DNA from 4 places in the Streptomyces sp. NPDC004658 genome. Region 1 is predicted to be linked to each of the others. Evidence: riboswitches for the same ligand, from Rfam matches in the RefSeq annotation. Region 1 holds a riboswitch; each other region holds the start of a gene.

Region 1 (5,494 bases):
CCACTGACGGACGTTTCCGATCGGTGCGGGTGCCGTCATCGCTCGCCGTCGTATTGGTGACCCGCGACTTCAGGGCGCCTGCGGGCCGATTCCGGCGCACGGGACACAGCTCCAGCGTTCCAGCGCTCGGGTAGACCGCGACCCACTGTGCGTCGGGCCGGAGGGTTAGGCCCTGGCGGCTCCAAGAGCTGAAGCACAATCTCCGCGCTCCGCCGTCGCAGGCAGACCGGCCGCTGTGCCCCGGACCACCCCGCGATCCGGGGCACAGTCGTGTCCCGCAGCGACACCTCAAACCGGCGTGGACCGGGTCGCACTGGCGGGCACCTCGACACCGAGTTGCTCGGCCGCGAACGCACCCCCACGGCCGGCACCACTGCCAGCACCCACGGGGATGGTCCCTACTTGCGCTCGTCCAGGGGGTTGTCGTCGGCGTCGATGTACTGCTCGGTCTGGGTGTAGCCCATGGTGAGGCTGTTGCGGCGCCGCCTGCCGATGGAGATCACGCGCAGTTCCAGGCGCTTAGTCCAACCGGCCACGTCGGCCGGGGAGAGCGGCCCGACTTTGCACTGGCGCAGCCAGAGCACGGGGTCGAAGCGGTCCGCGGTGCTGGTCAGGGCGTCGGCGAGGTTGAAGGCGATGGTTCGGCGGGCGTGGAAGTCCTGGTCGTCGGATTCAGCGATGGCCGCGGAGATGGTTTCGAAGTCGGCGCGGCTCATCTGTCGGTTCGTGGCCATGGGGCCCCTCCTGGCTCGAGGTGGTTGCTGTTCGGGTGCGGCAGGGACCGCCGGACTCGGATGTCGAGTCGGACGGCCCGCACGCAGGGGGATGCGCATGAATCACGCAGCGATGGACGTGCGCTGTCCTTAGATGGCGCGGGCGCTGCTCAGACGGGCGGACTGACCTGCGCTGTCTCCGGCCCGGCGGGCGGAGGTGCCGTAGAGGGTGCGTGGGAGCTCCCAGGCGCCCTTCGCCTGCTCCTGGTACCCGCGGGGATGGTCCCAACAGCGTCATGCACGAGGACCACGCCTATGTCCGTCGCGCCGCCGTCGCAGGACATCAGACACCGGGCGCCGGGGGCTCGGGCGAAGACCGCGTCCTGGCCGGAGCACCGCCCCGGTTCACGCGCCGCCGAGTCGCTCGGACCCGCGATGGCGACGCTCTGCTCGATGTGCGTGCCGTGCGCATCGCCTCCCGCTGCGGGCCACCACCCGAGCCCTCGCCGGTCGAACTCGTCGAGTAGCCGCGCCTGGGTGCCGGCGTTGTCCTCGGCGAGGACGGGGCGGGCGCAAGGGTCGGACGCCGTGACGACGAGGGGGGCGGCGGTGCCAGCAGGTCCCGGGAGTTCAGGGAAAGGGCCCTCGGCCGTGCCTCGCGGACGCGGATCGATCCGTACCATTCGGCCCTGGAATCGGATATCGACGACCGTGCGCCGGTAGAGTTCCGAGTTCGGTGGTGTGGTCGCAGCGTCAGTGACCTGCACGAGGGCCTCCTGTGGACGAAGGACCCCCTTACCCACCGGCAGGGAGATCGGTGCTCGCTCCCACAGGTTCGTGGGAGCCGGTCCTCGGCGCGATCGGCGCTGTGACCGAGCGGAACAATGCCACAGCACTGGTCGTGTGGCAAAGCGTTGTGGATCACGTTGTGCAGATCCGGAATGGGTGTTAGCTTCGCGCCCGGTTACGAGTTCCAGCGTCAAGTCCCGGCTTGCAGGCCGACATCCACCGTTCGCCGCGGATGCCCCGGGTGACGACCAGCCCAGCGCGCGGTGCGTTGGAAACCGCAGATCACCGGGGTGCGGAAGTGCACTACCGGGGTCCATCGGCTCCGGAAGGTTGATCGCCTGTGCCCGTTTCCGACGCGATCCCCGAAGTGCCGATGGAGCGGCAGACCCAGAAGCCTGAGCGGGCATCCGAACCCGCCATGTCTGCCGTCGCAGAGCCGGGCCGCGCAGGTCTGGTGACCATCGGCCTCGATGCTGCCCGTGCGCTGTTCCGCACGGCCGAGGCGAGCGGCTCCGGCCGGCCAGGGACTGACGAAGTCTTCGACCAGTGGCTCGACCGCGGATTCGACGTCGTCTTCTACCGCAGCGCGGGCCGATCCCTTCAGGCACGTGCTGTCAACCAGGAGGATCGTGTTCCAGGGTCGCTGATCAGCGGTCGTATCGGGAAAGCCCGGTTGGAGTCGGTCTGCCTCAATCCTCGTCGGCGCGCGCCTGCGGGTCCGCAGGAGCCGGGCCCGGTGTCTGCGGAAGGTGAGGAGGCCGACGGGACGGATCCTCGGACGGTTGCCGGCATGCCCGGCAACCGCCGGGGAGACGAGGAAGCCAAGCGGCGGTACGCGAAGGTGGAGTACCAGCAGGACACGGGCTGTGTTCTGACGGTCGTGGACGACCTCACCGAAGGAACGGGACGGGAGTCAGCCCATCACCTGGGCGGGGACATCACCTCGGACACCGACGGAGATTGGTTCGAAGCGCTCACCACCCTCACCGAACTCGCCCAGGCAAGGCTGGAAACGGAGGGATGGACCCCGGACGGCCTCTGGCAGATCCAGTGGTGGAGCAGCTCGTGCGACGTCACGGACCCGCCGTACGAGACCCTTGAAGTGTTCGAAGAGTACGGCTTCGATCCGGACGAGATCACGCGGCACTATGTGTGCATCTACAGCCGGGGCAGCCACGGCTACACCGTCGAGTTCTCTGCGGAGCACCGGGGAGAGGACCACGTCATGTACCTCCAGCTGGAGTTGGATGCCGACGGCAAGGAGCTGGGCAGCGGCAGTCTCGAAGAACTGCGGAGCCACCTGGAGCAAGCGACGGAACGGGTGCGGGAGGCCGGCTACACCCCGCTCGATGGCGACTGGAGCGTCCACTGGACACGCTGTCACGTGCCTTTGACCGAGCGGTGACCGGCTGACGGCCCCAGGCCAAGGCGTTCTGCGCCCTGTTGCTCCCGTTGGCCAGGGTGTCATGAGCATCATGCGAGAGCAGCACCCCAACGAGTACAGCGCCCTCCTTCAGGAGCCCTGGCGGCGGAGTGCGGGCCTTCGCGCCGCTCAGTTGGGTGCTCAGGCCACTCGAGCGCTTCACCCGGGCTGGGAATCGCACAGAGCTGGCGGATCAAGAACCCGGGTCGCCGAACCCGATCGCGCACCCCCGCACCTCGGTGGTGGCGGCGCCCGTCGTCGTGACCACGACGTTGCCCAGGTGGTGCCGCACCCTTCCGGTCCGGGCCGTGTGCCCGTCACGGATGAAGTCGAGCACCGCCGCGCGTCCGGCGACCGAGCCGGGCACCCCCTGTCCGGGCATCGTGAAGGTCCAGGTGGTGTCCTCGGTCAGGACCGCTTCCAGCTCGGCCGCATTCAGCTCGTCCAGGGCATGGGCGTAGTGCGCCACCGCCTGCTGGAGGTCGGCGATCACGAGACCACCGTCAGCACGATCTTGCCCTGGATGTGGCCCTGCGCGGCTCGCGTGTGTGCGCTGGCCGCTTCGGACAGCGGGTAGGTGCTGTCCACCCCGACCTGGAGCTTGCCTTCGTCGAACAGGCGCCCGATCTCGGCGAGCTGGGGGCCGTTGGAACGCACCTGAATGTTCGAGACGGTGATGCCAAGACGCGCCGTCTCCTCCGGATCGTACTGGGCGAAGAACACCGGAAGCATGGTGCCGCCGCGCTTGAGCACGGTCAGGAAACGTGAACTGTCCGGGCCACCGACGGTGTCGATCACCAGGTCGACGCCGCTGACCACGTCCGTGACCTGGGTCGTGGTGTAGTCGATGAACTCATCCGTGCCGAGCTTGCGCAGGAACTGCTGGTGCCGCCCCGAGGCCACCGCGATGACGTGTGCCCCCTTCCACTTCGCCAGCTGCACCGCGAAGTGACCCACTCCACCAGCGGCCCCGTTGACCAGCACGGTCATCCCTGGCGTGATCGGCACCGGCTGGTGCACCTGGCCGGTGAACGGAGACGGCACGTCGTGGCCGAGGTCGACCAGGTACTGCCAGGCCGTCAGCACGGCCATCGGCGCCCCGGCCGCCTCAACGTGGTCGAGACCGGCCGGCTTGTGAGCCAGGTCGGAAGCCGGCGCGGCCACGTACTCGGCGTACGTCCGGCCGTCGAATCCCGGGAACCGCAGCATGCCGAAGACCTCGTCACCGACGGCGAACCCGGACACGTCCGGAGCGACCGCCACGACCACGCCCGACATGTCCGTTCCGGGGATGAGAGGGAACTCCAGCACCGGCCTCATCTCGGCCGGCATGACCTTCATCCCCTCACGCAGGTACCAGTCCGGCGGGTTGATGCCCACCGCGTGCACCCGCACGAGCACCTCGCCCGGACCGATCTCGGGAACCGGCACCTCGTCGTACCGCAGAACTTCCGGGCCGCCCGCCTCGTGGAACTGGATCGCCTTCATCGCGCCTGTCGCTTTCTCAGGGAAACGTTGCTCCTTCAGTCAAGGCCCCGGACGGCATGGCCGTCCAAGACCCCTTCGGCAACCCGTCATTCCGAAACGGCATGACGCGTACCCTGGAACGGTGAACGATCTCGGACAGGACCTGGAACTGCGGCTGGTGCGCTACTTCACCGTGGTGGCGGCGCACCAGCATTTCGGCCGGGCCGCCGCCGACCTGCACGTGGCCCAGCCGGCGCTGAGCCGCCAGATCCAACGGCTCGAGAAATATCTCGGCACACGACTGCTGGACCGCACACCCCAGGGAACCCGGCTCACTCCGGCCGGCCAGACATTCCTCCCTCGGGCCCAAGCCCTGCTGCAGGCCGCCCGCCAGGCCGAACTAGCCGTCCGTGAACAAGCCCAGACCGAACGCATCACCATCGGCTACGTCGAAGACCTGGTGATCACCGCCGCCGTACGGGAACTACGCCACCGTCACCCGGACGCCGAGATCGCCACCCGGCATCTGCGCTGCCGCGACGTCGGCGCACTGTCCGACAAGCGCGTCGACGCCCTGATCGCGCGAACCCCGCTGCCGCTCACAGCCGACAACGTGTCCACGACTCCCCTGTACGAGGAACCCCGGATGCTCGTGATCCCCCGCGGCCATCCCTGGGCCGACCGCGCGTCGGTGACCGCGGAAGAACTGGCCGACGAAGAGGCGGCCCCGTGCGCGTTCGAGACCGCGGACTGGACGTCCTACCGGATCCTCGGGGCCGGCGTGCCGCCGATCGAGAGCTACGAGGACAAGCTCGAACTCGTCGCGAGTGGCAGGGCGATCGCCGTCCTACCGGTCGGCGATCGGCGCAGCTCGCTGCGTCCCGACCTCGTAACCGTCCCGATCGAGGGTGCTCCCTCCAGCCAGGTCGTCCTGGTCAGCCGCAAGGGCGACCCGAATCCAATGATCAGGAATCTCCGGCTGGCTGCCAAGGCCGTCCTGGCCGCCCCGCCATCCTGACCGGAACCAGGCCGGGCGACGACCATGGGCGGCAGGTCTGCCACGGCCTCCGCCTGGAGGCCCGCCGGCTCACCGCAGGCTGAA
Region 2 (5,494 bases), on a different contig from region 1:
TCGGTCCGGAGACGAACTCCGTGGCCATCCAGGGCCGTTCGGCCTCGGTGTCGGCGTCCACGACCCGTGCGGTGTACGTGTCCGCGCCGCCGACGGTCTGGGCGGCGCGGACCTCGTGGCGGAAGCGGGCGCGGAAGGTGCGGTCCTCGGCGTGCTCGGCCCGTACGACCTTCACCGCGAGCCGCAGTCCGGTGCGGGACTCGGCGAGGTAGACCTCGCCCATGCCGCCCGCGCCCAGTCTGTGCGTGGTGGTGTACGGGCCGATGTGGCGAGGGTCTGTGGCGCGCAGCGGCTGCACTGACGGGCTCCCCCTGTCCGACGTGGTGTCAAGGGGAGGTTATAGCGCCGTCAGACCGCCGGCACGCAGCGGCCGTCCTCCGTGCGGTACTGCCACTTCGCGCCTTCCGCCACCAGCTCCCTGACGGCGTTCACGAAGCGCTCCACGTGCTCGTCCGGCGTGCCCGCGCCGAAGCTCACGCGGATGGCGTTGAGGGACTTCTCGCCGGGGGCGGCCTCGGGGGCACCGCACTCGCCCTGGCTCTGCGGGTCGCTGCCGAGCAGGGTGCGGACCAGCGGGTGGGCGCAGAACAGGCCGTCGCGGACACCGATGCCGTACTCGGCGGAGAGCGCGGCGGCGAAGTGGGAGCTGTTCCAGCCCTCGACGACGAAGGAGATCACGCCGACGCGCGGGGCGTCGTCGCCGAAGAGGGACAGCACCTTCACCTCGGGAACGGCGGCCAGGCCCTCGCGGACCTTGGCGATCAGGTGCCGCTCGCGGGCGACGAGGGTGTCCCAGCCGGCCTCGGTGAGGGCCTTGCAGGCGGAGGCGATGGCGTAGGCGCCGATGACGTTCGGGGAGCCGGCCTCGTGCCGGGCGGCGGTCTCGTGCCACTCGACGGCCACGCCGCCGTCCTCGCGCCGGGTGACCTTGCGGCTGGCGCCGCCGCCCGCGAGGTACGGGTCGGCCGCCTGGAGCCAGTCGGCGCGGCCGGCCAGGACACCGGAGCCGAAGGGGGCGTACAGCTTGTGGCCGGAGAAGGCGACCCAGTCGACGTCCAGGTCGCGCAGGTCCACCGGGTGGTGCGGGGCCAGCTGGGCGGCGTCCAGGACGATGCGGGCGCCGTGGGCGTGCGCGGCGGCGGCCAGTTCGCGCACCGGCCACAGCTCGCCGGTGACGTTGGAGGCGCCGGTGACGCAGACCAGGGCCGGGCCGTGCGGGTCGCGGTCGGCGAGGGCCCGCTCCAGGGTCTCCACGGCCTGCCGCGGGGTGCGCGGGGCGTTGAGGTAGGTGACCCGCGCGTCCTGCCAGGGCAGCAGGGAGGCGTGGTGCTCCGTCTCGAAGACGAAGACCTGGCAGTCGGCCGGGACCGCCCGGGCCAGCAGGTTCAGGGAGTCGGTGGTGGAACGGGTGAAGATCACCTGGTCGGCGGGGCGGCAGCCGAGGAAGTCGGCGACGGTCCGGCGGGCGTTCTCGAACAGGTCGGTGGAGAGCTGGGAGAGGTAGCCGGCGCCGCGGTGCACACTGCCGTAGTACGGCGCGTACGCGGCGACGTCGTCCCAGACGCGCTGGAGGGCGGGGGCGCTGGCCGCGTAGTCCAGGGCGGCGTAGGTGACTTCGCCGCCGGTGACCAGCGGGACGGTGACATCTCGCCCGAGAACGGGCAGAGGGGTGCAAACGGTCTGGTCGGCGGCAGCGGTGGAGACAGACATGGCGGAACTCCCGTGACAGGAATGCGAGAAAGGCAGAAAGGGACTGCGAAGGGGTGTGCGGAGGCGGGGCTCTGCGGCCCTAACGCATTCGCTTGCTCACGGAAGACTCCCTCGAACGACCAGGACCCCTGGTTGGCGAGGGGTCCGCGCTTGCCGTAGGCCTTGCTGCCGTACGACCTGGTCTTCACCCGGGGCACCCCGCCACGGACGGAGGGTTGCCGGACAGTCGGCCGGGGCCTCATGACTGTCACTCATGACCTGGTACAGGAACGTACGTGAGTGATCGTCGTCCCGCAACCCGTGTCCGGATCGCGGGACGACTCCCGAGGGTGTCAGGCGTTGCTGACGGCCACCCAGCGGTCCAGGGTGCGCTTGGCCGCGCCCGAGTCGATCGACTCCGCGGCTCGCGCCATGCCCGCGCGGATCTGCTCGGTGAGCGGCGCGTCCGCCGGCTCCAGGGCCACCAGCGCCGCCGCCGAGTTCAGCAGGACGGCGTCCCGTACGGCCCCCTTCTCGCCGTCCAGCAGCCGCCGGGCGACCTCGGCGTTGTAGGAGGCGTCGGCACCGCGCAGGGCGTCCACGGGGACGAGGTCGATGCCGACGTCCCGGGGGTCGAAGACCTCTTCCGTGACCTTGCCGTCCCGGACCACCCAGACCCGGGAGGGGGCGGTGACGGTCAGCTCGTCCAGGCCGTCGTCGCCCCGGAAGACCAGCGCGGAGTTGCCGCGCTCGGCGAGGACACCGGCGACGATCGGCGCCATGCGGGGATCCGCGACACCGACGGCCTGCGACCGCACCTGCGCGGGGTTGGTCAGCGGGCCCAGCACGTTGAAGGTGGTGCGGATGCCCAACTGGCCGCGGGCCGCGGCGACATGGCGCAGCGACGGGTGGAACCGCACCGCGAAGCAGATGGTGATGCCGGCCTCTTCGGCCACCTCAGCCACCCGCTGCGGGGTCAGGTTGAGGTTGATCCCCAGCTTCTCCAGGACGTCGGAGGAGCCGGAGGCGGAGGACGCGGCGCGGTTGCCGTGCTTGACGACCTTCGCGCCCGCGCCCGCGACGACGATCGAGGACATGGTGGAGATGTTCACCGTCTTGGCGCCGTCGCCGCCGGTGCCGACGATGTCGACGGCCGGCCCGGGCACCTCGATGACGTTGGCGTGCGCGTACATCGTCCGGACCAGTCCGGTGATCTCCTGGACCGTCTCGCCCTTGGCGCGCAGGGCCACCATGAACCCGGCGATCTGCGCGTCGGTCGCCTCCCCGCGCATGATCAGGTCCATCGCCCACGCGGTGTCGTCGGCGGACAGGTCCCGGCCCTCCAGCAGACCGTTCAGCAGGGCGGGCCAGGAGCGGCCCGCCGCGGTGTCGCCTCCAGCGGGGGTCACAGCGCTCATCAGCCGCTCCTTGAACAGGTTCCTGCTACGTCGTACACCACCCTATCCAGCCGGACGGAAGGGCGAGGGGCCCCGTCCGCAACCCGGACGGGGCCCCTCGGTGTGGCGTGGCGACGCGGGGATCAGTGGTGGCCGTGGCCGCTCGTGATCTCCTTGTACTCCTCGACGGTCGGCTTCGGGATCTGGTTGTCCTCGCCGAAGTAGGCGGTGGACAGCTTCGCCCGCAGCTTCTGCGAGGCAGGGATCTTGCGCTCGACCCCGTTCTCGTCGACCGTCGGACCGATCTCGGCCGGCTGGTACTGCTCGTGCGCGGTGAGCGTGTGCAGCTGCTCCTGGCTGAGCGGCTCGTGCACCTCGATGAACTCACCGTGCGGCAGCCGCTTGATGATGCCGGTCTCGCGGCCGTGCAGCACCTTGTCGCGGTCGCGGCGCTGGAGGCCCAGGCAGATCCGCTTGGTGGCGATGAACGCGATGACCGGAGCCACGAAGTAGGCGATCCGCACGAACCAGGTGACCGCGTTGATCGACAGGTGGAAATGCGTGGCGAAGATGTCGTTGCCGCCACCGATCAGCATCACGAAGTACACGGTCAGCCAGGCGACACCGAACGCCGTACGGGTCGGCGCGTTGCGCGGGCGGTCCAGGATGTGGTGCTCGCGCTTGTCGCCGGTGACCCAGGCCTCGATGAACGGGTACACCGCGATCGCGCCCAGGATCACGCCGAACAGCACCAGCGGGATGAACACGCCGAGGACGAGCGTGTGGCCCCAGAAGTTGATCTCCCAGCCCGGCATGGCGCGGATCAGGCCCTCGGCCATGCCCATGTACCAGTCCGGCTGGGCGCCGGTGGACACCTGGTCCGGCCGGTAGGGGCCGATGGCCCAGATCGGGTTGATCTGCGCGATGGCGGCGAGGGCCGCGAGCACGCCGAAGACCAGGAAGAAGAAGCCGCCGGCCTTCGCCATGTACACCGGCAGCAGCGGCATGCCGACGACGTTCTTGTTCGTCTTGCCGGGGCCCGCGAACTGCGTGTGCTTGTGGTAGAAGACCAGGATCAGGTGGCCCACCACCAGGCCGAGCATGATGCCCGGCAGCAGCAGGATGTGGATCGAGTAGAAGCGGGCCACGAAGTCGCCGCCCGGGAACTCCCCGCCGAAGAGGAAGAACGAGATGTACGTGCCGACGATCGGCACGGACAGGATCGCGCCCTCCATGAAGCGGACACCGGTGCCGGAGAGCAGGTCGTCCGGGAGCGAGTAACCGGTGAAGCCGGTGAACATGCCCAGGACGAGCAGCAGGAAGCCGAACAGCCAGTTGATCTCACGCGGCTTGCGGAACGCGCCGGTGAAGAACACGCGCATCATGTGCACGAACATGCCGGCGATGAAGACGACGGCGCCCCAGTGGTGGATCTGCCGGACGAGCAGACCACCGCGCACATCGAAGGAGATGTGCAGGGTCGAGCTGAACGCCTCGGACATCAGCTGTCCCTGGAGCGGGACGTAGGAGCCGTGGTACTCCACCTCGTTCATCGACGGGTGGAAGAACAGCGTCAGGTAGACACCCGTCAGGATGATGATGATGAAGCTGTAGAGGCAGACCTCACCCAACATGAACGACCAGTGGTCGGGGAAGATCTTGCGCATGTTGGCCTTGGCCAGGGAGTAGATCCCGAGCCGGCCGTCGGCCCAGTCGGCGAGACGCTCGCCGGCCGGTGCCTGCCCGCGCGAGCGGGAGGTCTCGTTCGCTGAAGTACTCATCCGCGCTCCCAGAATGCAGGACCGACGGGCTCCTCGAAGTCGCCGAGCGCCTGGAGGTAACCCTCACTGTCCACGCCGATGCGCAGCTGCGGCAGGGCGTGGCCGGCGGGACCGAAGATCACTCGGGCACCGTCGGAGAGGTCGAAGGTGGACTGGTGGCACGGGCACAGCACGTGGTGCGTCTGCTGCTCGTACAGGGAGATCGGGCAGCCGACGTGGGTGCAGATCTTCGAGTACGCGACGATGCCCTCGTGCGACCACTCCAGCTCGCGCTTGTCCTTGATGTTGCCCGGCTGGAGCCGGACGATCATCAGGGCGGCCTTGGCGATCTCCGTCTGGAACTCCTCGGAGTGCTCCTCCAGGCCGTCCGGCTTGGCGAAGGTGAGCGAGCCGACGGCGACGTCCTCAGGACGCAGCGGCTGGTTCGTGTTCATGTTGACCAGGCGCTTGCCCTTGGCCCACATGGTGTGGCGCAGCTTGGTCCCCGGCGCCGGGCCGAGACCGCCGAGCAGCATGACGCCGGAGAGCGGCACCAGGGCCAGCGCGCCGAACATCGTGTTGCGGATCAGCTTGCGGCGGCCGAGCGCCGACTCCTTGGCACCCTGGCGGAAGTCCGCGTGGACCTTC
Region 3 (5,494 bases), on a different contig from region 1:
GCAGGGCGGCGGAGACGGCCTCGACGGCCTTCTCGATACCGCGCTTCAGAGCCATCGGGTTGGCACCGGCGGCGACGTTGCGCAGGCCCTCCTTGACCAGGGCCTGGGCGAGCACGGTCGCGGTGGTCGTACCGTCACCGGCGACGTCGTCCGTCTTCTTGGCGACTTCCTTGACCAGCTCGGCGCCGATCTTCTCGTACGGGTCCTCGAGCTCGATCTCCTTGGCGATGGAGACACCATCGTTGGTGATCGTGGGGGCGCCCCACTTCTTCTCGAGGACGACGTTGCGGCCCTTGGGGCCCAGCGTCACCTTCACGGCGTCCGCGAGCTGGTTCATGCCGCGCTCGAGGCCGCGCCGCGCCTCCTCGTCGAACGCGATGATCTTGGCCATGTGAAGTGGTCCCTCCAGGACTGGGGGTGATTCCTTCGGACCGCGCCCGCGCCCGCGACGGACGGCTCGCCGGCCTCGTGGTTCCTTGCCCCACCCGGCCCGCGGGCCTCACCGACCCGGTCCTTCGCTGTCACTCTCACCTTCAGAGTGCTAACGCCAATGATTAGCACTCGGCATGGTCGAGTGCAAGCGCCTCGGCGAGTGGGAGGCCCGCGTCAGCCGCACGCGAACAGCGGAACCGGGCACGGCGAAGGGCCCGCACCCTCTGCGAGGTGCGGGCCCTTCGGACAAGAAACGTTCAGGCGGTGACGCGAACCATGTCGGCCTGCGGACCCTTCTGGCCCTGCGAGATCTCGAACTCGACCCGCTGGCCCTCTTCCAGGGTGCGGTAGCCGTCCATCTGAATCGCGCTGTAGTGGACGAAGACGTCCGCACCACCGTCGACCGCGATGAAGCCGTACCCCTTCTCCGCGTTGAACCACTTGACGGTGCCCTGAGCCATGCCTAACTCCCCTATTACTGGCCCTTGCACAGATCCACACTTCGCGGACCCGGGTCAGACCTCACCCCCCAACTGGTCGGGGGCGTGCGCCGGAACGCGTCGACCGCGGCTGAATGTATCTGTCCAACTGCCGTCTGCAACAGGTCAATCGGACGAGAATTCTGGACGCGAGCGGTCCGGAATCTGGTGAGAATTCGCCCGAATTCAGGGCAAGTCGGGCCCCATAAAAGCCACAAAAGCCGCAGAGAACCCGCACACTTTGGCTACTTCTTGTCGGGCGGGCGGCATGAAATCCAGGGCCCGCGACCCGAAGGCCGCGGCCGTGTTCCCCAACTCTACCGCGCTCAATCACACAGAATTGCCCCCTCCGCTTCTCTCACGGAGGGGGCAATCGGATGAACGGTCGGTAACCGAGATTACCGATGGTAATGAGCGCGCGGATCCTCGGCTCAGCCGCCGGCGACGGCCGGGATGATCGAGACGCCGGCGCCGTCGGGGGTCGCCGTGTCCAGGCCCTGCTCGAAGCGGACGTCGTCGTCGTTGACGTACACGTTGACGAACCGGCGCAGCTTGCCCTGGTCGTCCAGCACGCGCGCGGCGATGCCCGTGTGGTTCTTCTCCAGGTCGGCGATGACCTCGCCGAGCGTGGCGCCCTCGGCGGCGACCTCGGCCTGACCGCCGGTGTAGGTGCGCAGGATGGTGGGGATGCGAACGGTCACGCTCATGCGGTGGGACCTCCGGTCGGGTTCACGGGTACGGCGGAGCGGCGCCCCGGGGGCGCGGGGCTGGGATGCGGCTGGGGCTGCCACCGCGTGGGCGCGACCGGCCCCCACCGGCCCGCGGGCCGCGCCCGGTCTCGCGGCGGAGCGCCTGTCATGCGAGGCCGGCCTCTCGGAAGGAGTCCAGGGTCGGGCGGATGGTGGCGGTGAGGCCGGTCCCGGCCACCGCGTCCAGGGTCTTCAGGCCGTCGCCGGTGTTGAGGACCACCGTGGTCTTCGCCGGGTCCAGCACACCCGCCTCCAGCAGCTTGCGGGTGACGCCGACGGTCACGCCGCCGGCGGTCTCCGCGAAGATGCCCTCGGTCCGCGCGAGCAGCTTGATCGCGTCCACGACCTGCTCGTCCGTCACGTCCTCCACGGCACCCCCGGTGCGGCGCGCGATGTCCAGGACGTACGGCCCGTCGGCCGGGTTGCCGATGGCCAGGGACTTGGCGATGGTGTTCGGCTTCTGGGGCCGTACGACGTCGTGTCCGGCCTTGAAGGCGGTGGAGACCGGGGAGCAGCCCTCGGCCTGGGCGCCGAAGATCTTGTACGGCCTGTCCTCGACCAGCCCCAGCTTGATCAGCTCCTGGAGCCCCTTGTCGATCTTCGTGAGCTGGGAGCCGGAGGCGATCGGGACCACGATCTGGTCCGGCAGCCGCCAGCCGAGCTGCTCGCAGATCTCGTACGCCAGGGTCTTGGAGCCCTCCGCGTAGTACGGCCGCAGGTTGACGTTGACGAAGCCCCAGCCCTCGCCGGCCGGGTCGCCGATCAGCTCGGAGCAGAAGCGGTTCACGTCGTCGTAGTTGCCCTCGATGCCGACGAGTTCCCCGCCGTAGACCGCGGCCATGACGACCTTGCCCTGCTCCAGGTCGTGCGGGATGAACACGCAGGAGCGGAAGCCGGCCCGGGCGGCGGCGGCACCGACCGCGCCGGCCAGGTTGCCGGTGGAGGAGCAGGACAGCGTGGTGAAGCCGAAGGCGCGGGCGGCCTCCAGGGCCTGGGCCACGACCCGGTCCTTGAAGGAGTGGGTCGGGTTGCCGGAGTCGTCCTTCACGTACAGACCGCCGGTCACGCCCAGCTCGCGGGCCAGGTTGTCGGCCTTGACGAGCTGGGTCCAGCCGGGGTTGAGGTTCGGCTTGCCGGCGACGTCCGCCGGGACCGGCAGCAGGGGCGCGTAGCGCCAGATGTTCGCGGGGCCCGCCTCGATGCGGCGGCGCAGGTCCTCGGTGTCGTAGGCGGAGAAGTCGTAGGCGATCTCCAGCGGGCCGAAGCACTCTTCGCAGGCGAAGACCGGGCCGAGCGGCACCCGATGACCGCACTCGCGACAGCTCAGGGCCGCTGCGGGGCCGAGGTCGACCGTGGATTCGCTGGTGGTGGCAACTGTCTGCACAGCCATGGAGGCGAGGCCCTTTCTCCTCATCTTCCTCACGACGCACCTCGCCGTGAGACGGAATTGGCACCTTCCCTGGCCGTGAGCCTCGCGCGAACGAGTCCGGATCAGGGGGGTTGCCGGGGCTTCATCGGGCCGTGTCCCTCTGCCCCTCTGGATGAGCGGTATGCGGTTGTGAACGCACATGACCCCCGACATGCGATGGTCATCGGCGTTGTTCAAGACTGTAACCGACGGCCGGGACAGTTGAGATAGTCGTCCGAACCGCGAGACACGAGTGAGGAGCCACAGACTGTGCTGGAAGAAGTCGAGCGCTGGCTGACCACCCGGTCCTGGTCCGTGGCCGATCGCCCGCTGCACCAGATCCTCGCCGCCAAGCAGCGCACGGGCCAGACCATCAGCGTCGTCCTGCCCGCGCTCAACGAGGAGGAGACCGTCGGCGACATCGTCGCGGTGATCCGGCACGACCTCGTCGAGCAGGTGCCGCTCGTCGACGAGATCGTCGTCGTCGACTCCGGCTCCACCGACCGCACCTCGCAGGTCGCCGCGCGCGCGGGTGCCCGGGTCGTCCACCGCGACGACATCCTGCCGCGTATCCCGGCCGTCCCCGGCAAGGGCGAGGTGCTGTGGCGGTCGCTGCTGGTGACCGGCGGGGACATCGTCTGCTTCATCGACGCGGACCTCAGGGAGTTCTCCTCCGACTTCGTCTCCGGGATCGTCGGCCCGCTGCTCACCGACCCGGACGTCGACCTGGTCAAGGCGATGTACGACCGCCCGCTCGGCGGCAGTGCCGGGCAGGGCGGCCGGGTCACCGAGCTCATGGCCCGCCCGCTGCTGAACATGCACTGGCCGCAGCTGGCCGGGTTCGTGCAGCCGCTCGGCGGCGAGTACGCGGCCCGCCGCACGCTGCTGGAGCAGCTGCCGTTCCCCGTCGGCTACGGCGTGGAGCTGGGCATGCTGGTGGACGCGCTGCACCTGGTGGGCCTGGACGCGCTGGCCCAGGTCGACGTGGGCGTGCGCAGGCACCGGCACCAGGACGGGCAGGCGCTCGGCCGGATGGCCGCCGCGATCTACCGCACCGCCCAGCTGCGGCTGGCCCGCGGCCATCTGATCCGGCCCGCGCTGACCCAGTTCGAGCGGGGCGAGGAGGGGTTCGAGCCGCGCACCTACTCGGTGGACACCGAGGAGCGGCCGCCCATGGTGGAGATCGCGGAGTACGCCGAGCGGAAGGTGGCGTGAACGGGCCGTATACGGTCGGCCCGCCGGGCGGGCCGTACGTTTGAGCGGTTCGGGGCCGGGCTAGGTTGAGGCGTATGGCTTCCACGCTCGATGCTGCGCAAAAGGCTCAGGTGCTGGTCGCGTCGAACCGCGGCCCGGTCTCCTATCAGGTGGGCGAGGACGGCTCGCTGCACGCCCGGCGGGGCGGCGGCGGGCTGGTCTCGGGACTGTCCGCCATCGGGTCGGACGCGGGCTCGGTGTGGGTGTGCGCCGCACTCGGCGACGGCGACCGTGCGGCCGTCCGGCGCGCGGACGGCGGGCTGCTGCCGGCCGAGGACACCGGCGGGCAGCGGGTGCGGATGCTCGACATCGACGCGACCGTGCACACCGAGGCGTACAACGGCATCGCCAACTCGGTGCTCTGGTTCGTCCACCACATGCTGTACCAGACCCCGCTGGAGCCGGTCTTCGACGCCGGCTTCCGGCGGCAGTGGGCCTCCTACGAGGCCTACAACCGGGCGTTCGCCGAGGCGCTGGCCGAGGAGGCGGCCGAGGGCGCGGCCGTACTGATCCAGGACTACCACCTGGCCCTCGCCCCCCGCATGCTCCGCCAGCTCCGGCCCGACCTGCGCATCGGCCACTTCTCGCACACCCCGTGGGCGCCGCCGGACTACTTCCGGCTCCTGCCCGACGACATCGCGGCCGAACTGCTCAGCGGCATCCTGGGCGCAGACCGGGCGGCGTTCCTCACCCGGCGGTGGGCGGACGCGTTCATCGACTGCTGTCACGAGGTCCTCGGGCCCGGCATCCCCTCCGGCACCCGGATCGGGGTGCACGGGCTGGGCGCGGACGCGGACTTCCTGCGCAAGCGGGCGCACGAGCCGGACGTGGACGAGCGGATGGCGGCGCTGCGGGCGGAGATCGGAGAGGGCCGCAAGACGATCGTCCGGGTGGACCGGACCGAGCTGTCCAAGAACATCGTGCGCGGGCTGCTGGCGTACGAGCAGCTGCTGGAGGACCACCCCGAATGGCGGGAGAAGGTCGTCCACGTGGCCTTCGCCTACCCCTCCCGGCAGGACCTCGCCGTGTACCGCGAGTACACCGCGCAGGTGCGGCAGGTCGCGGACGAGATCAACGAACGGTACGGCACGCCCGGCTGGACCCCGGTCGTGCTGCACGTGAAGGACGACTTCGCCCGCTCCCTGGCCGCGTACCGGCTGGCCGACGTGGCG
Region 4 (5,494 bases), on a different contig from region 1:
GCGCCTGCGCGATCAACTGCCCGGTGCCGGGGGCGAGTCCGATGCCGGCCCCCTCGTGCCCGCAGGCGTGGAACAGGCCGGGAACCCGCGGATCGGGCCCGATCGCCGGCAGATGGTCCGGCAGGTACGGCCGGAAACCCGCGTACGTGCGCAGCGCGCGGACCCGTTCCAGGAAGGGGAACAGCCCGATCGCCCCGGCGGCGAGCGCCCGCGTCGCGGTCAAGGACAACGACCGGTCGAAGCCGACCCGCTCCCGGGTGGCCCCGATCAGGACCGGGCCGGCGGCCGTGCCCTCCACGACCGGTGAACTGCGCAGGGCGGCCGAGTCGCTGGCCACGTCGGCCACGTAGTCCGCGGCGTACACCTTGTGCCGGACCCTGCGCGGCAGCGGCTCGGTGACCAGCACGAAGCCGCGCCGGGGGAGCACCGGCAGCCGGACGCCGGCGAGCGAGGCCAGGTCGCCGCCCCAGACGCCGGCCGCGTTGACCACCGCCGGTGCGTGGATGTCGCCCCGGTCGGTGCGCACGCCGTACACCGCTCCCCGCGCCGTGCGCAGCACCCCGGTCACCGTACGGCCGGTGTGCACGGCGGCGCCGGAGGCGCGGACCAGGTGTGCGGCGGCCAGCGCGGGCATGACCTGGGCGTCCTGCGGGTAGTGCACCGCGCCCGCCATGCCGGGCGCCAGGTGCGGTTCCAGTTCCCGCAGCCGGTCCGCGCCGACCGGTACGGCGGTGACGCCGGCGGCCCGCTGGTCCGCGGCGAAGTCCCGCAGCGCGGCCAGGGCGCCGGGCGTCGGGGCGACCACGAGGCCGCCCTTGGGCTCGTACTCGATCGCGGTGCCCAGTTCGCGCGCCAGGCCCGCCCACAGCCGGCCGGACAGCAGCGCCAGTCGGAGCTCCGGGCCCGGCTCCTTGTCGGAGACGAGCAGGTTGCCCTCGCCGGCTCCGGTGGTGCCGCCGGCCACCGGGCCCCGGTCCACCAGTCGTACGTCGAGTCCGGCGCGCGCGGCGTAGAGGGCACAGGCCGCGCCCACCATTCCGGCCCCGACGACCACGACGTCGCAGGTCAGTCGCTTCGCCACGCCAGTACTATGTCACATGTTCCTGTCGGTGAGGAGTCCCCGGCGCCGACCTCGATTCCCAGGCGTGGACGCCCCCTTGACGTCGCACGGAGCCCGATCGACACTCCAGGGAGGGAATCCTAGTGAACAGGTAGGGAATCATGACGCGCCGCGACACGGGCACCGGTCACACCGGCCGGACGCCGTTGCGCGCTCCCCTGCTCACCTCCCGCCGCCACATCGACCTGCAGCGTGTCTGCAGCGCGATCAGCCACCGCCGCTGAGCCGGGCGCCCCTTCGCCTCCACCGACCGGTCACGCCCGCGCCGGCCGCGCCCCTCCGCACACCCACCACCCGGGGAGACGCATGTCCATCACTCCGCTCGCCGCCGTCCCGTCCACCCCCGGTACCGCGCCGGTCTTCCGGGGCCGGATCGGCCGGGACGCGCGCAGCGGCCACTACGCCGTGCCGCACCGCTACCGGCTCCATCTGTCGACCGCCTGCCCCGACGGGCTGCGCCTCGCCGTCGGCCACAGCCTGCTCGGACTGGAAGCCCACTGTCCGGTCACCCTCCTGCCCGCCGTCCCGGACTGTCCCGGCGGCGGCCACGCGGCGCTCCGCCCGCTCTACGAGGCGAGCGCCCACCACTACACCGGCCCGGCGCTCGCGCCCGTGCTCAGCGACGACTGGTCCGGACGCATCGTCAGCACCCACACCCCCGGCATCCTGCGCGACCTGGACCTGTTCCGGCCGGGCGGCCACGACCGCCTCTACCCCTCCGGGCTGGAGTCCGTGATCGAGGCCGTCGAGCGGATGTGCGCCGAGGGCATCGAGGAGGCCGCCCAGCGCGCCGGACGCGCCGGTGCCGACCCGGCCGAACGGGCCGCCGCCCTCGACGTGCTGCTGGACACCCTGGGCCGGCTGGAGCGACGGCTGAGCGGCGAGGAGTACCTGGCCGACGACCGGCTCACCGCCGCCGACATCGACCTGTGGGTCACGCTCGTGCAGCTCGACACCGTCCACCGCTGCCACCTCGACGCCTCCGCCGTGCACCGCATCGCCGACCACCGCTCCCTGTGGGCCTACGCCCGCCGCCTGGCCGCCCGCCCCGCCTTCGGCCGCCACCTCGACCTCGACGGCATCGCCCGCCGCCACCACGGCCGCTGCCAGGGTCTGGAGGCCGCCGGAGCAGCTGTCCAGATCCTGGACTGGGCAGGCCACGCGGCAGACACTTCCGACGCTTCTCGCAGGTGAGAGCCCGCCGCCGATGTCCACTTGGCGGACGACCGTTGACATTCGAACGGTCAACTGCCTTACTTACGGCTCAGAACGGTCATGAGCGTCAGCGCCAAGCCCTGGCTCGCTGACCGGCAACCCTCGCATCGCGGTGGGGTGCCCCAGGTGACGACCGGACCGGATGACGTTTTCGGTAAGCGCGAGGCCCCACGGGGCCGGAACAGTGACAGGTGACGCCATGTACGCAGCTCCCAGGACGGCCGCGAGCCGCCCCCAGGGCTGCGTACCGTCGTACGCCGGTCTCCTCGTCGCCGACCGCGCCGTCGATCTGCTCCGCGTGAACAGCGCACTGTGTACCGCACCGGGCTCTGCCCGCTGTCAGGGCTGACGTCTCCTCCCAGCCCCGCGTTCCCGCCGCACACCGTCCGCCGGATGTGCCGTTGTCCGCCCAGCCCCCGGTTCCGCGCCTGTCCGTGCGCCGCCTCGTGCCGCAGTGCCGTCGTGGCCCACCTCCGCTCCCGCGCGGCCCCGGGGTGACCGACTCCGCCGGAGCCGCCATGAGTGAAGCCCCAGGCGCCGCCGTCTCCCTAGCCGAGGCGCCGGCCCCCGCCGACACCCCGTCAAAGCCCTTGGAACCGCAGCGAGTACAGCCGCTGCGCCGCCCCGGCCGGTGGATCGTCACCGCCGTCGTCCTCGTGCTCGTCGCGCAGATCCTGCACGGACTGGTCACGAACCCCTTCTACCAGTGGGACCGCTTCCGCTACTGGTTCCTGCGCCCCACCGTCCTCGACGGCCTCCTCGTCACCCTCGAAGTCGCCGCGCTCAGCGCCGTCCTGGGACTGCTCGGCGGCATCCTGCTGGCACTTGCCCGGCTCTCCGGAAGCCCGGTGCTGCGCGCGGTCAGCTGGACCTACACCTGGCTGTTCCGCTCCGTACCGCTCATCGTCGTACTGATCTTCCTGTACAACTTCAGCGCCCTGTACAAGACGTTGAGCCTCGGGGTGCCCTTCGGGCCCGCCTTCGTCACCTTCGACGAGTCCCGGCTGGCCACCGACATGACGATCGCCGTGATCGGCCTCAGCCTCAACGAGGCGGCGTACGCGGCCGAGGTGGTCCGCGGCGGCATCCTCTCCGTCGACCAGGGACAGCACGAGGCGGCCGCCGCGCTCGGCCTGCCCCAGGGCTACCAGTTCCGCAGGATCGTCTTCCCGCAGGCCCTCAGGTCCATCACGCCGAACTACGTCAACCAGCTGATCGGCCTCATCAAGAGCACGTCCCTGGTCTTCTACGTGTCGCTGCTGGACCTGTTCGGCGCGGTGCAGTCGATGGGCAGCACCTACCCCGGTGACGTGGTGCCGCTGCTGATGGTCGCCACCGTCTGGTACCTGATCCTCACCAGCGCCGTGTCCGTCGTCCAGTTCTACGTCGAGCGGTACTACGCCCGGGGTGCCACCCGCACCCTGCCGCCGACCCCCTTGCAGAAAGCCCGGGCCGGACTGGCCGGCCTGCGGGCCCGGCTGCGCCGGGAGGCCGCCGTATGACCACCGCGCAGACCCTCCCGAAGACCGCGCCCGCCGCGCTCGAAGTGCACGGCGTCCACAAGTGGTACGGCTCCCACCACGTACTCGACGGCATCGACCTGACCGTCCGCCCCGGCGAGGTCACGGTGATCCTCGGCCCGTCCGGCTCCGGCAAGTCCACGCTGCTCAGGGTCCTCAACCACCTGGAGAAGCCCGAGACCGGCCACGTCAGCGTGGACGGCGAGCTGATCGGGGTGAAGCGGCACGGGGGCCGGCTCAAGGAACTCAGCGAGCGCGCCATCCTCGCCCAGCGCAGCCGGATCGGCTTCGTCTTCCAGAACTTCAACCTCTTCCCGCACCTGACCGTCCTGGAGAACGTCGCCGCGGCCCCCGCCGCCACCGGCAGGCTGAGCAGGGTGGCGGCCCAGGAACTCGCCTTCGAACTCCTCGACCGCGTCGGCCTCGGCGACAAGACCGGCGCCTACCCCCGGCAGTTGTCCGGTGGTCAGCAGCAGCGCGTCGCCATCGCCCGCGCCCTCGCCCTGCGGCCCGGGATCATCCTCTTCGACGAGCCGACCTCCGCACTCGACCCCGAACTCGTCGGCGAGGTGCTGGCCGTCATCAAGGACCTGGCGAGCGGCGGCACCACCCTCGTCATCGTGAGCCACGAGATCGGCTTCGCCCGCGAGGTCGCCGACCGGGTCGTCTTCATCGACGGCGGCCGGATCGTCGAGCAGGGGCCGCCCGGCGAGGTGCTCGACCGGCCCCGGCACGCACGGACCCGGGAATTCCTCGGCAAGGTGCTCTGACCGGACCCCCGCGGGCCGCTCCGCGCCGCCCACCCGGGCAGGCCGCCCCGGCCCTGCCGCCCGGATCCTCCACGACCACCGCCCCCCACGGCACCCAGCCCACCCCCACACCACACACCCACCCTCATCAGCGAGACAAGGACAGTCACGCCATGCCTACCCACCTCTCCCGTCGCGCCCTGATCCGCGGCATCTCCGCGGCGACCGCCGTCACCGCCCTCGCCACCGGGCTCGCCGCCTGCGGGGGCGACAGCGAGGCCGTCACCAAGACCGACACCACCGGCACGGTGACCGTGGGACGGCTGTCCAACGGAGCCGCCAAGGAGACCGCGCTGAAGGTCTCCGAAGTGAAGTCCATCAGCGCCGAACTGCCGGCCTCCGTGCGCAGGAGCGGCAAGCTCGTCATCGGCGTCGGCGCCCTGCCGTCGGGCTCCGCCCCCCTGAACTTCGTGGGCAGCGACCAGAAGACCCTCACCGGCTCCGAGCCCGACCTCGGCCGCCTGGTCGCCGCGGTCCTGGGCCTGAAGCCCGAGATCAGGAACTCCACCTGGGAGAACCTCTTCGTCGGCGTCGACAGCGGCAAGGTCGACGTGGCCTTCTCCAACGTCACCGTCACCGAGGAACGCAAGAGGAAGTACGAGTTCGCCTCCTACCGCAAGGACAACCTGGCCTTCGAGGTGCTGAAGAAGAACCCCTGGAACTTCGACGGCGACTACGAGAACCTCGCCGGCAAGACGGTCAGCGTGGGCGCCGGCACCAACCAGGAGAAGATCCTCCTGGAGTGGAAGGCCAAGCTCGCCAAGGAGGGCAAGAAGCTCACCGTCAAGTACTTCCCGGACCAGAACGCCACCAACCTGGCCCTGAGCAGC

Evidence for each region. Region 1 has a riboswitch for S-adenosylmethionine ahead of ABZV94_RS18660 (hypothetical protein). Riboswitches for the same ligand answer to the same signal wherever they lie in the genome.
Region 2: it holds a riboswitch for S-adenosylmethionine, as region 1 does, so the genes downstream of both, ABZV94_RS23765 (aminotransferase class V-fold PLP-dependent enzyme) here and ABZV94_RS18660 (hypothetical protein) in region 1, are expected to answer to the same signal.
Region 3: it holds a riboswitch for S-adenosylmethionine, as region 1 does, so the genes downstream of both, thrC (threonine synthase) here and ABZV94_RS18660 (hypothetical protein) in region 1, are expected to answer to the same signal.
Region 4: it holds a riboswitch for S-adenosylmethionine, as region 1 does, so the genes downstream of both, ABZV94_RS33955 (amino acid ABC transporter permease) here and ABZV94_RS18660 (hypothetical protein) in region 1, are expected to answer to the same signal.

Annotation. Positions count from the first base shown of each region.
Region 1 covers NZ_JBEXKG010000047.1:47,046-52,539, reverse strand. The annotation lists gene ABZV94_RS18670 (hypothetical protein) at 399-734, opposite strand; gene ABZV94_RS18665 (DUF3293 domain-containing protein) at 884-1,396, opposite strand; SAM riboswitch class IV at 1,676-1,786, shown strand; gene ABZV94_RS18660 (hypothetical protein) at 1,843-2,907, shown strand; gene ABZV94_RS18655 (nuclear transport factor 2 family protein) at 3,119-3,418, opposite strand; gene ABZV94_RS18650 (NADP-dependent oxidoreductase) at 3,415-4,413, opposite strand; gene ABZV94_RS18645 (LysR family transcriptional regulator) at 4,535-5,410, shown strand.
Region 2 covers NZ_JBEXKG010000074.1:924-6,417, forward strand. The annotation lists gene ABZV94_RS23760 (protein kinase) at 1-298, opposite strand, end outside; gene ABZV94_RS23765 (aminotransferase class V-fold PLP-dependent enzyme) at 349-1,710, opposite strand; SAM riboswitch class IV at 1,852-1,969, opposite strand; gene trpD (anthranilate phosphoribosyltransferase) at 2,043-3,107, opposite strand; gene ABZV94_RS23775 (cytochrome bc complex cytochrome b subunit) at 3,230-4,867, opposite strand; gene ABZV94_RS23780 (Rieske 2Fe-2S domain-containing protein) at 4,864-5,494, opposite strand, start outside.
Region 3 covers NZ_JBEXKG010000058.1:20,251-25,744, reverse strand. The annotation lists gene groL (chaperonin GroEL) at 1-391, opposite strand, end outside; gene ABZV94_RS20895 (cold-shock protein) at 690-893, opposite strand; gene ABZV94_RS20890 (ubiquitin-like small modifier protein 1) at 1,343-1,618, opposite strand; gene thrC (threonine synthase) at 1,767-3,050, opposite strand; SAM riboswitch class I at 3,068-3,208, opposite strand; gene ABZV94_RS20880 (glucosyl-3-phosphoglycerate synthase) at 3,339-4,283, shown strand; gene ABZV94_RS20875 (trehalose-6-phosphate synthase) at 4,358-5,494, shown strand, end outside.
Region 4 covers NZ_JBEXKG010000158.1:906-6,399, forward strand. The annotation lists gene ABZV94_RS33940 (FAD-binding oxidoreductase) at 1-1,081, opposite strand, end outside; gene ABZV94_RS33945 (putative leader peptide) at 1,222-1,344, shown strand; gene ABZV94_RS33950 (glutathione S-transferase C-terminal domain-containing protein) at 1,427-2,314, shown strand; SAM riboswitch class IV at 2,392-2,502, shown strand; gene ABZV94_RS33955 (amino acid ABC transporter permease) at 2,854-3,837, shown strand; gene ABZV94_RS33960 (amino acid ABC transporter ATP-binding protein) at 3,834-4,625, shown strand; gene ABZV94_RS33965 (ABC transporter substrate-binding protein) at 4,778-5,494, shown strand, end outside.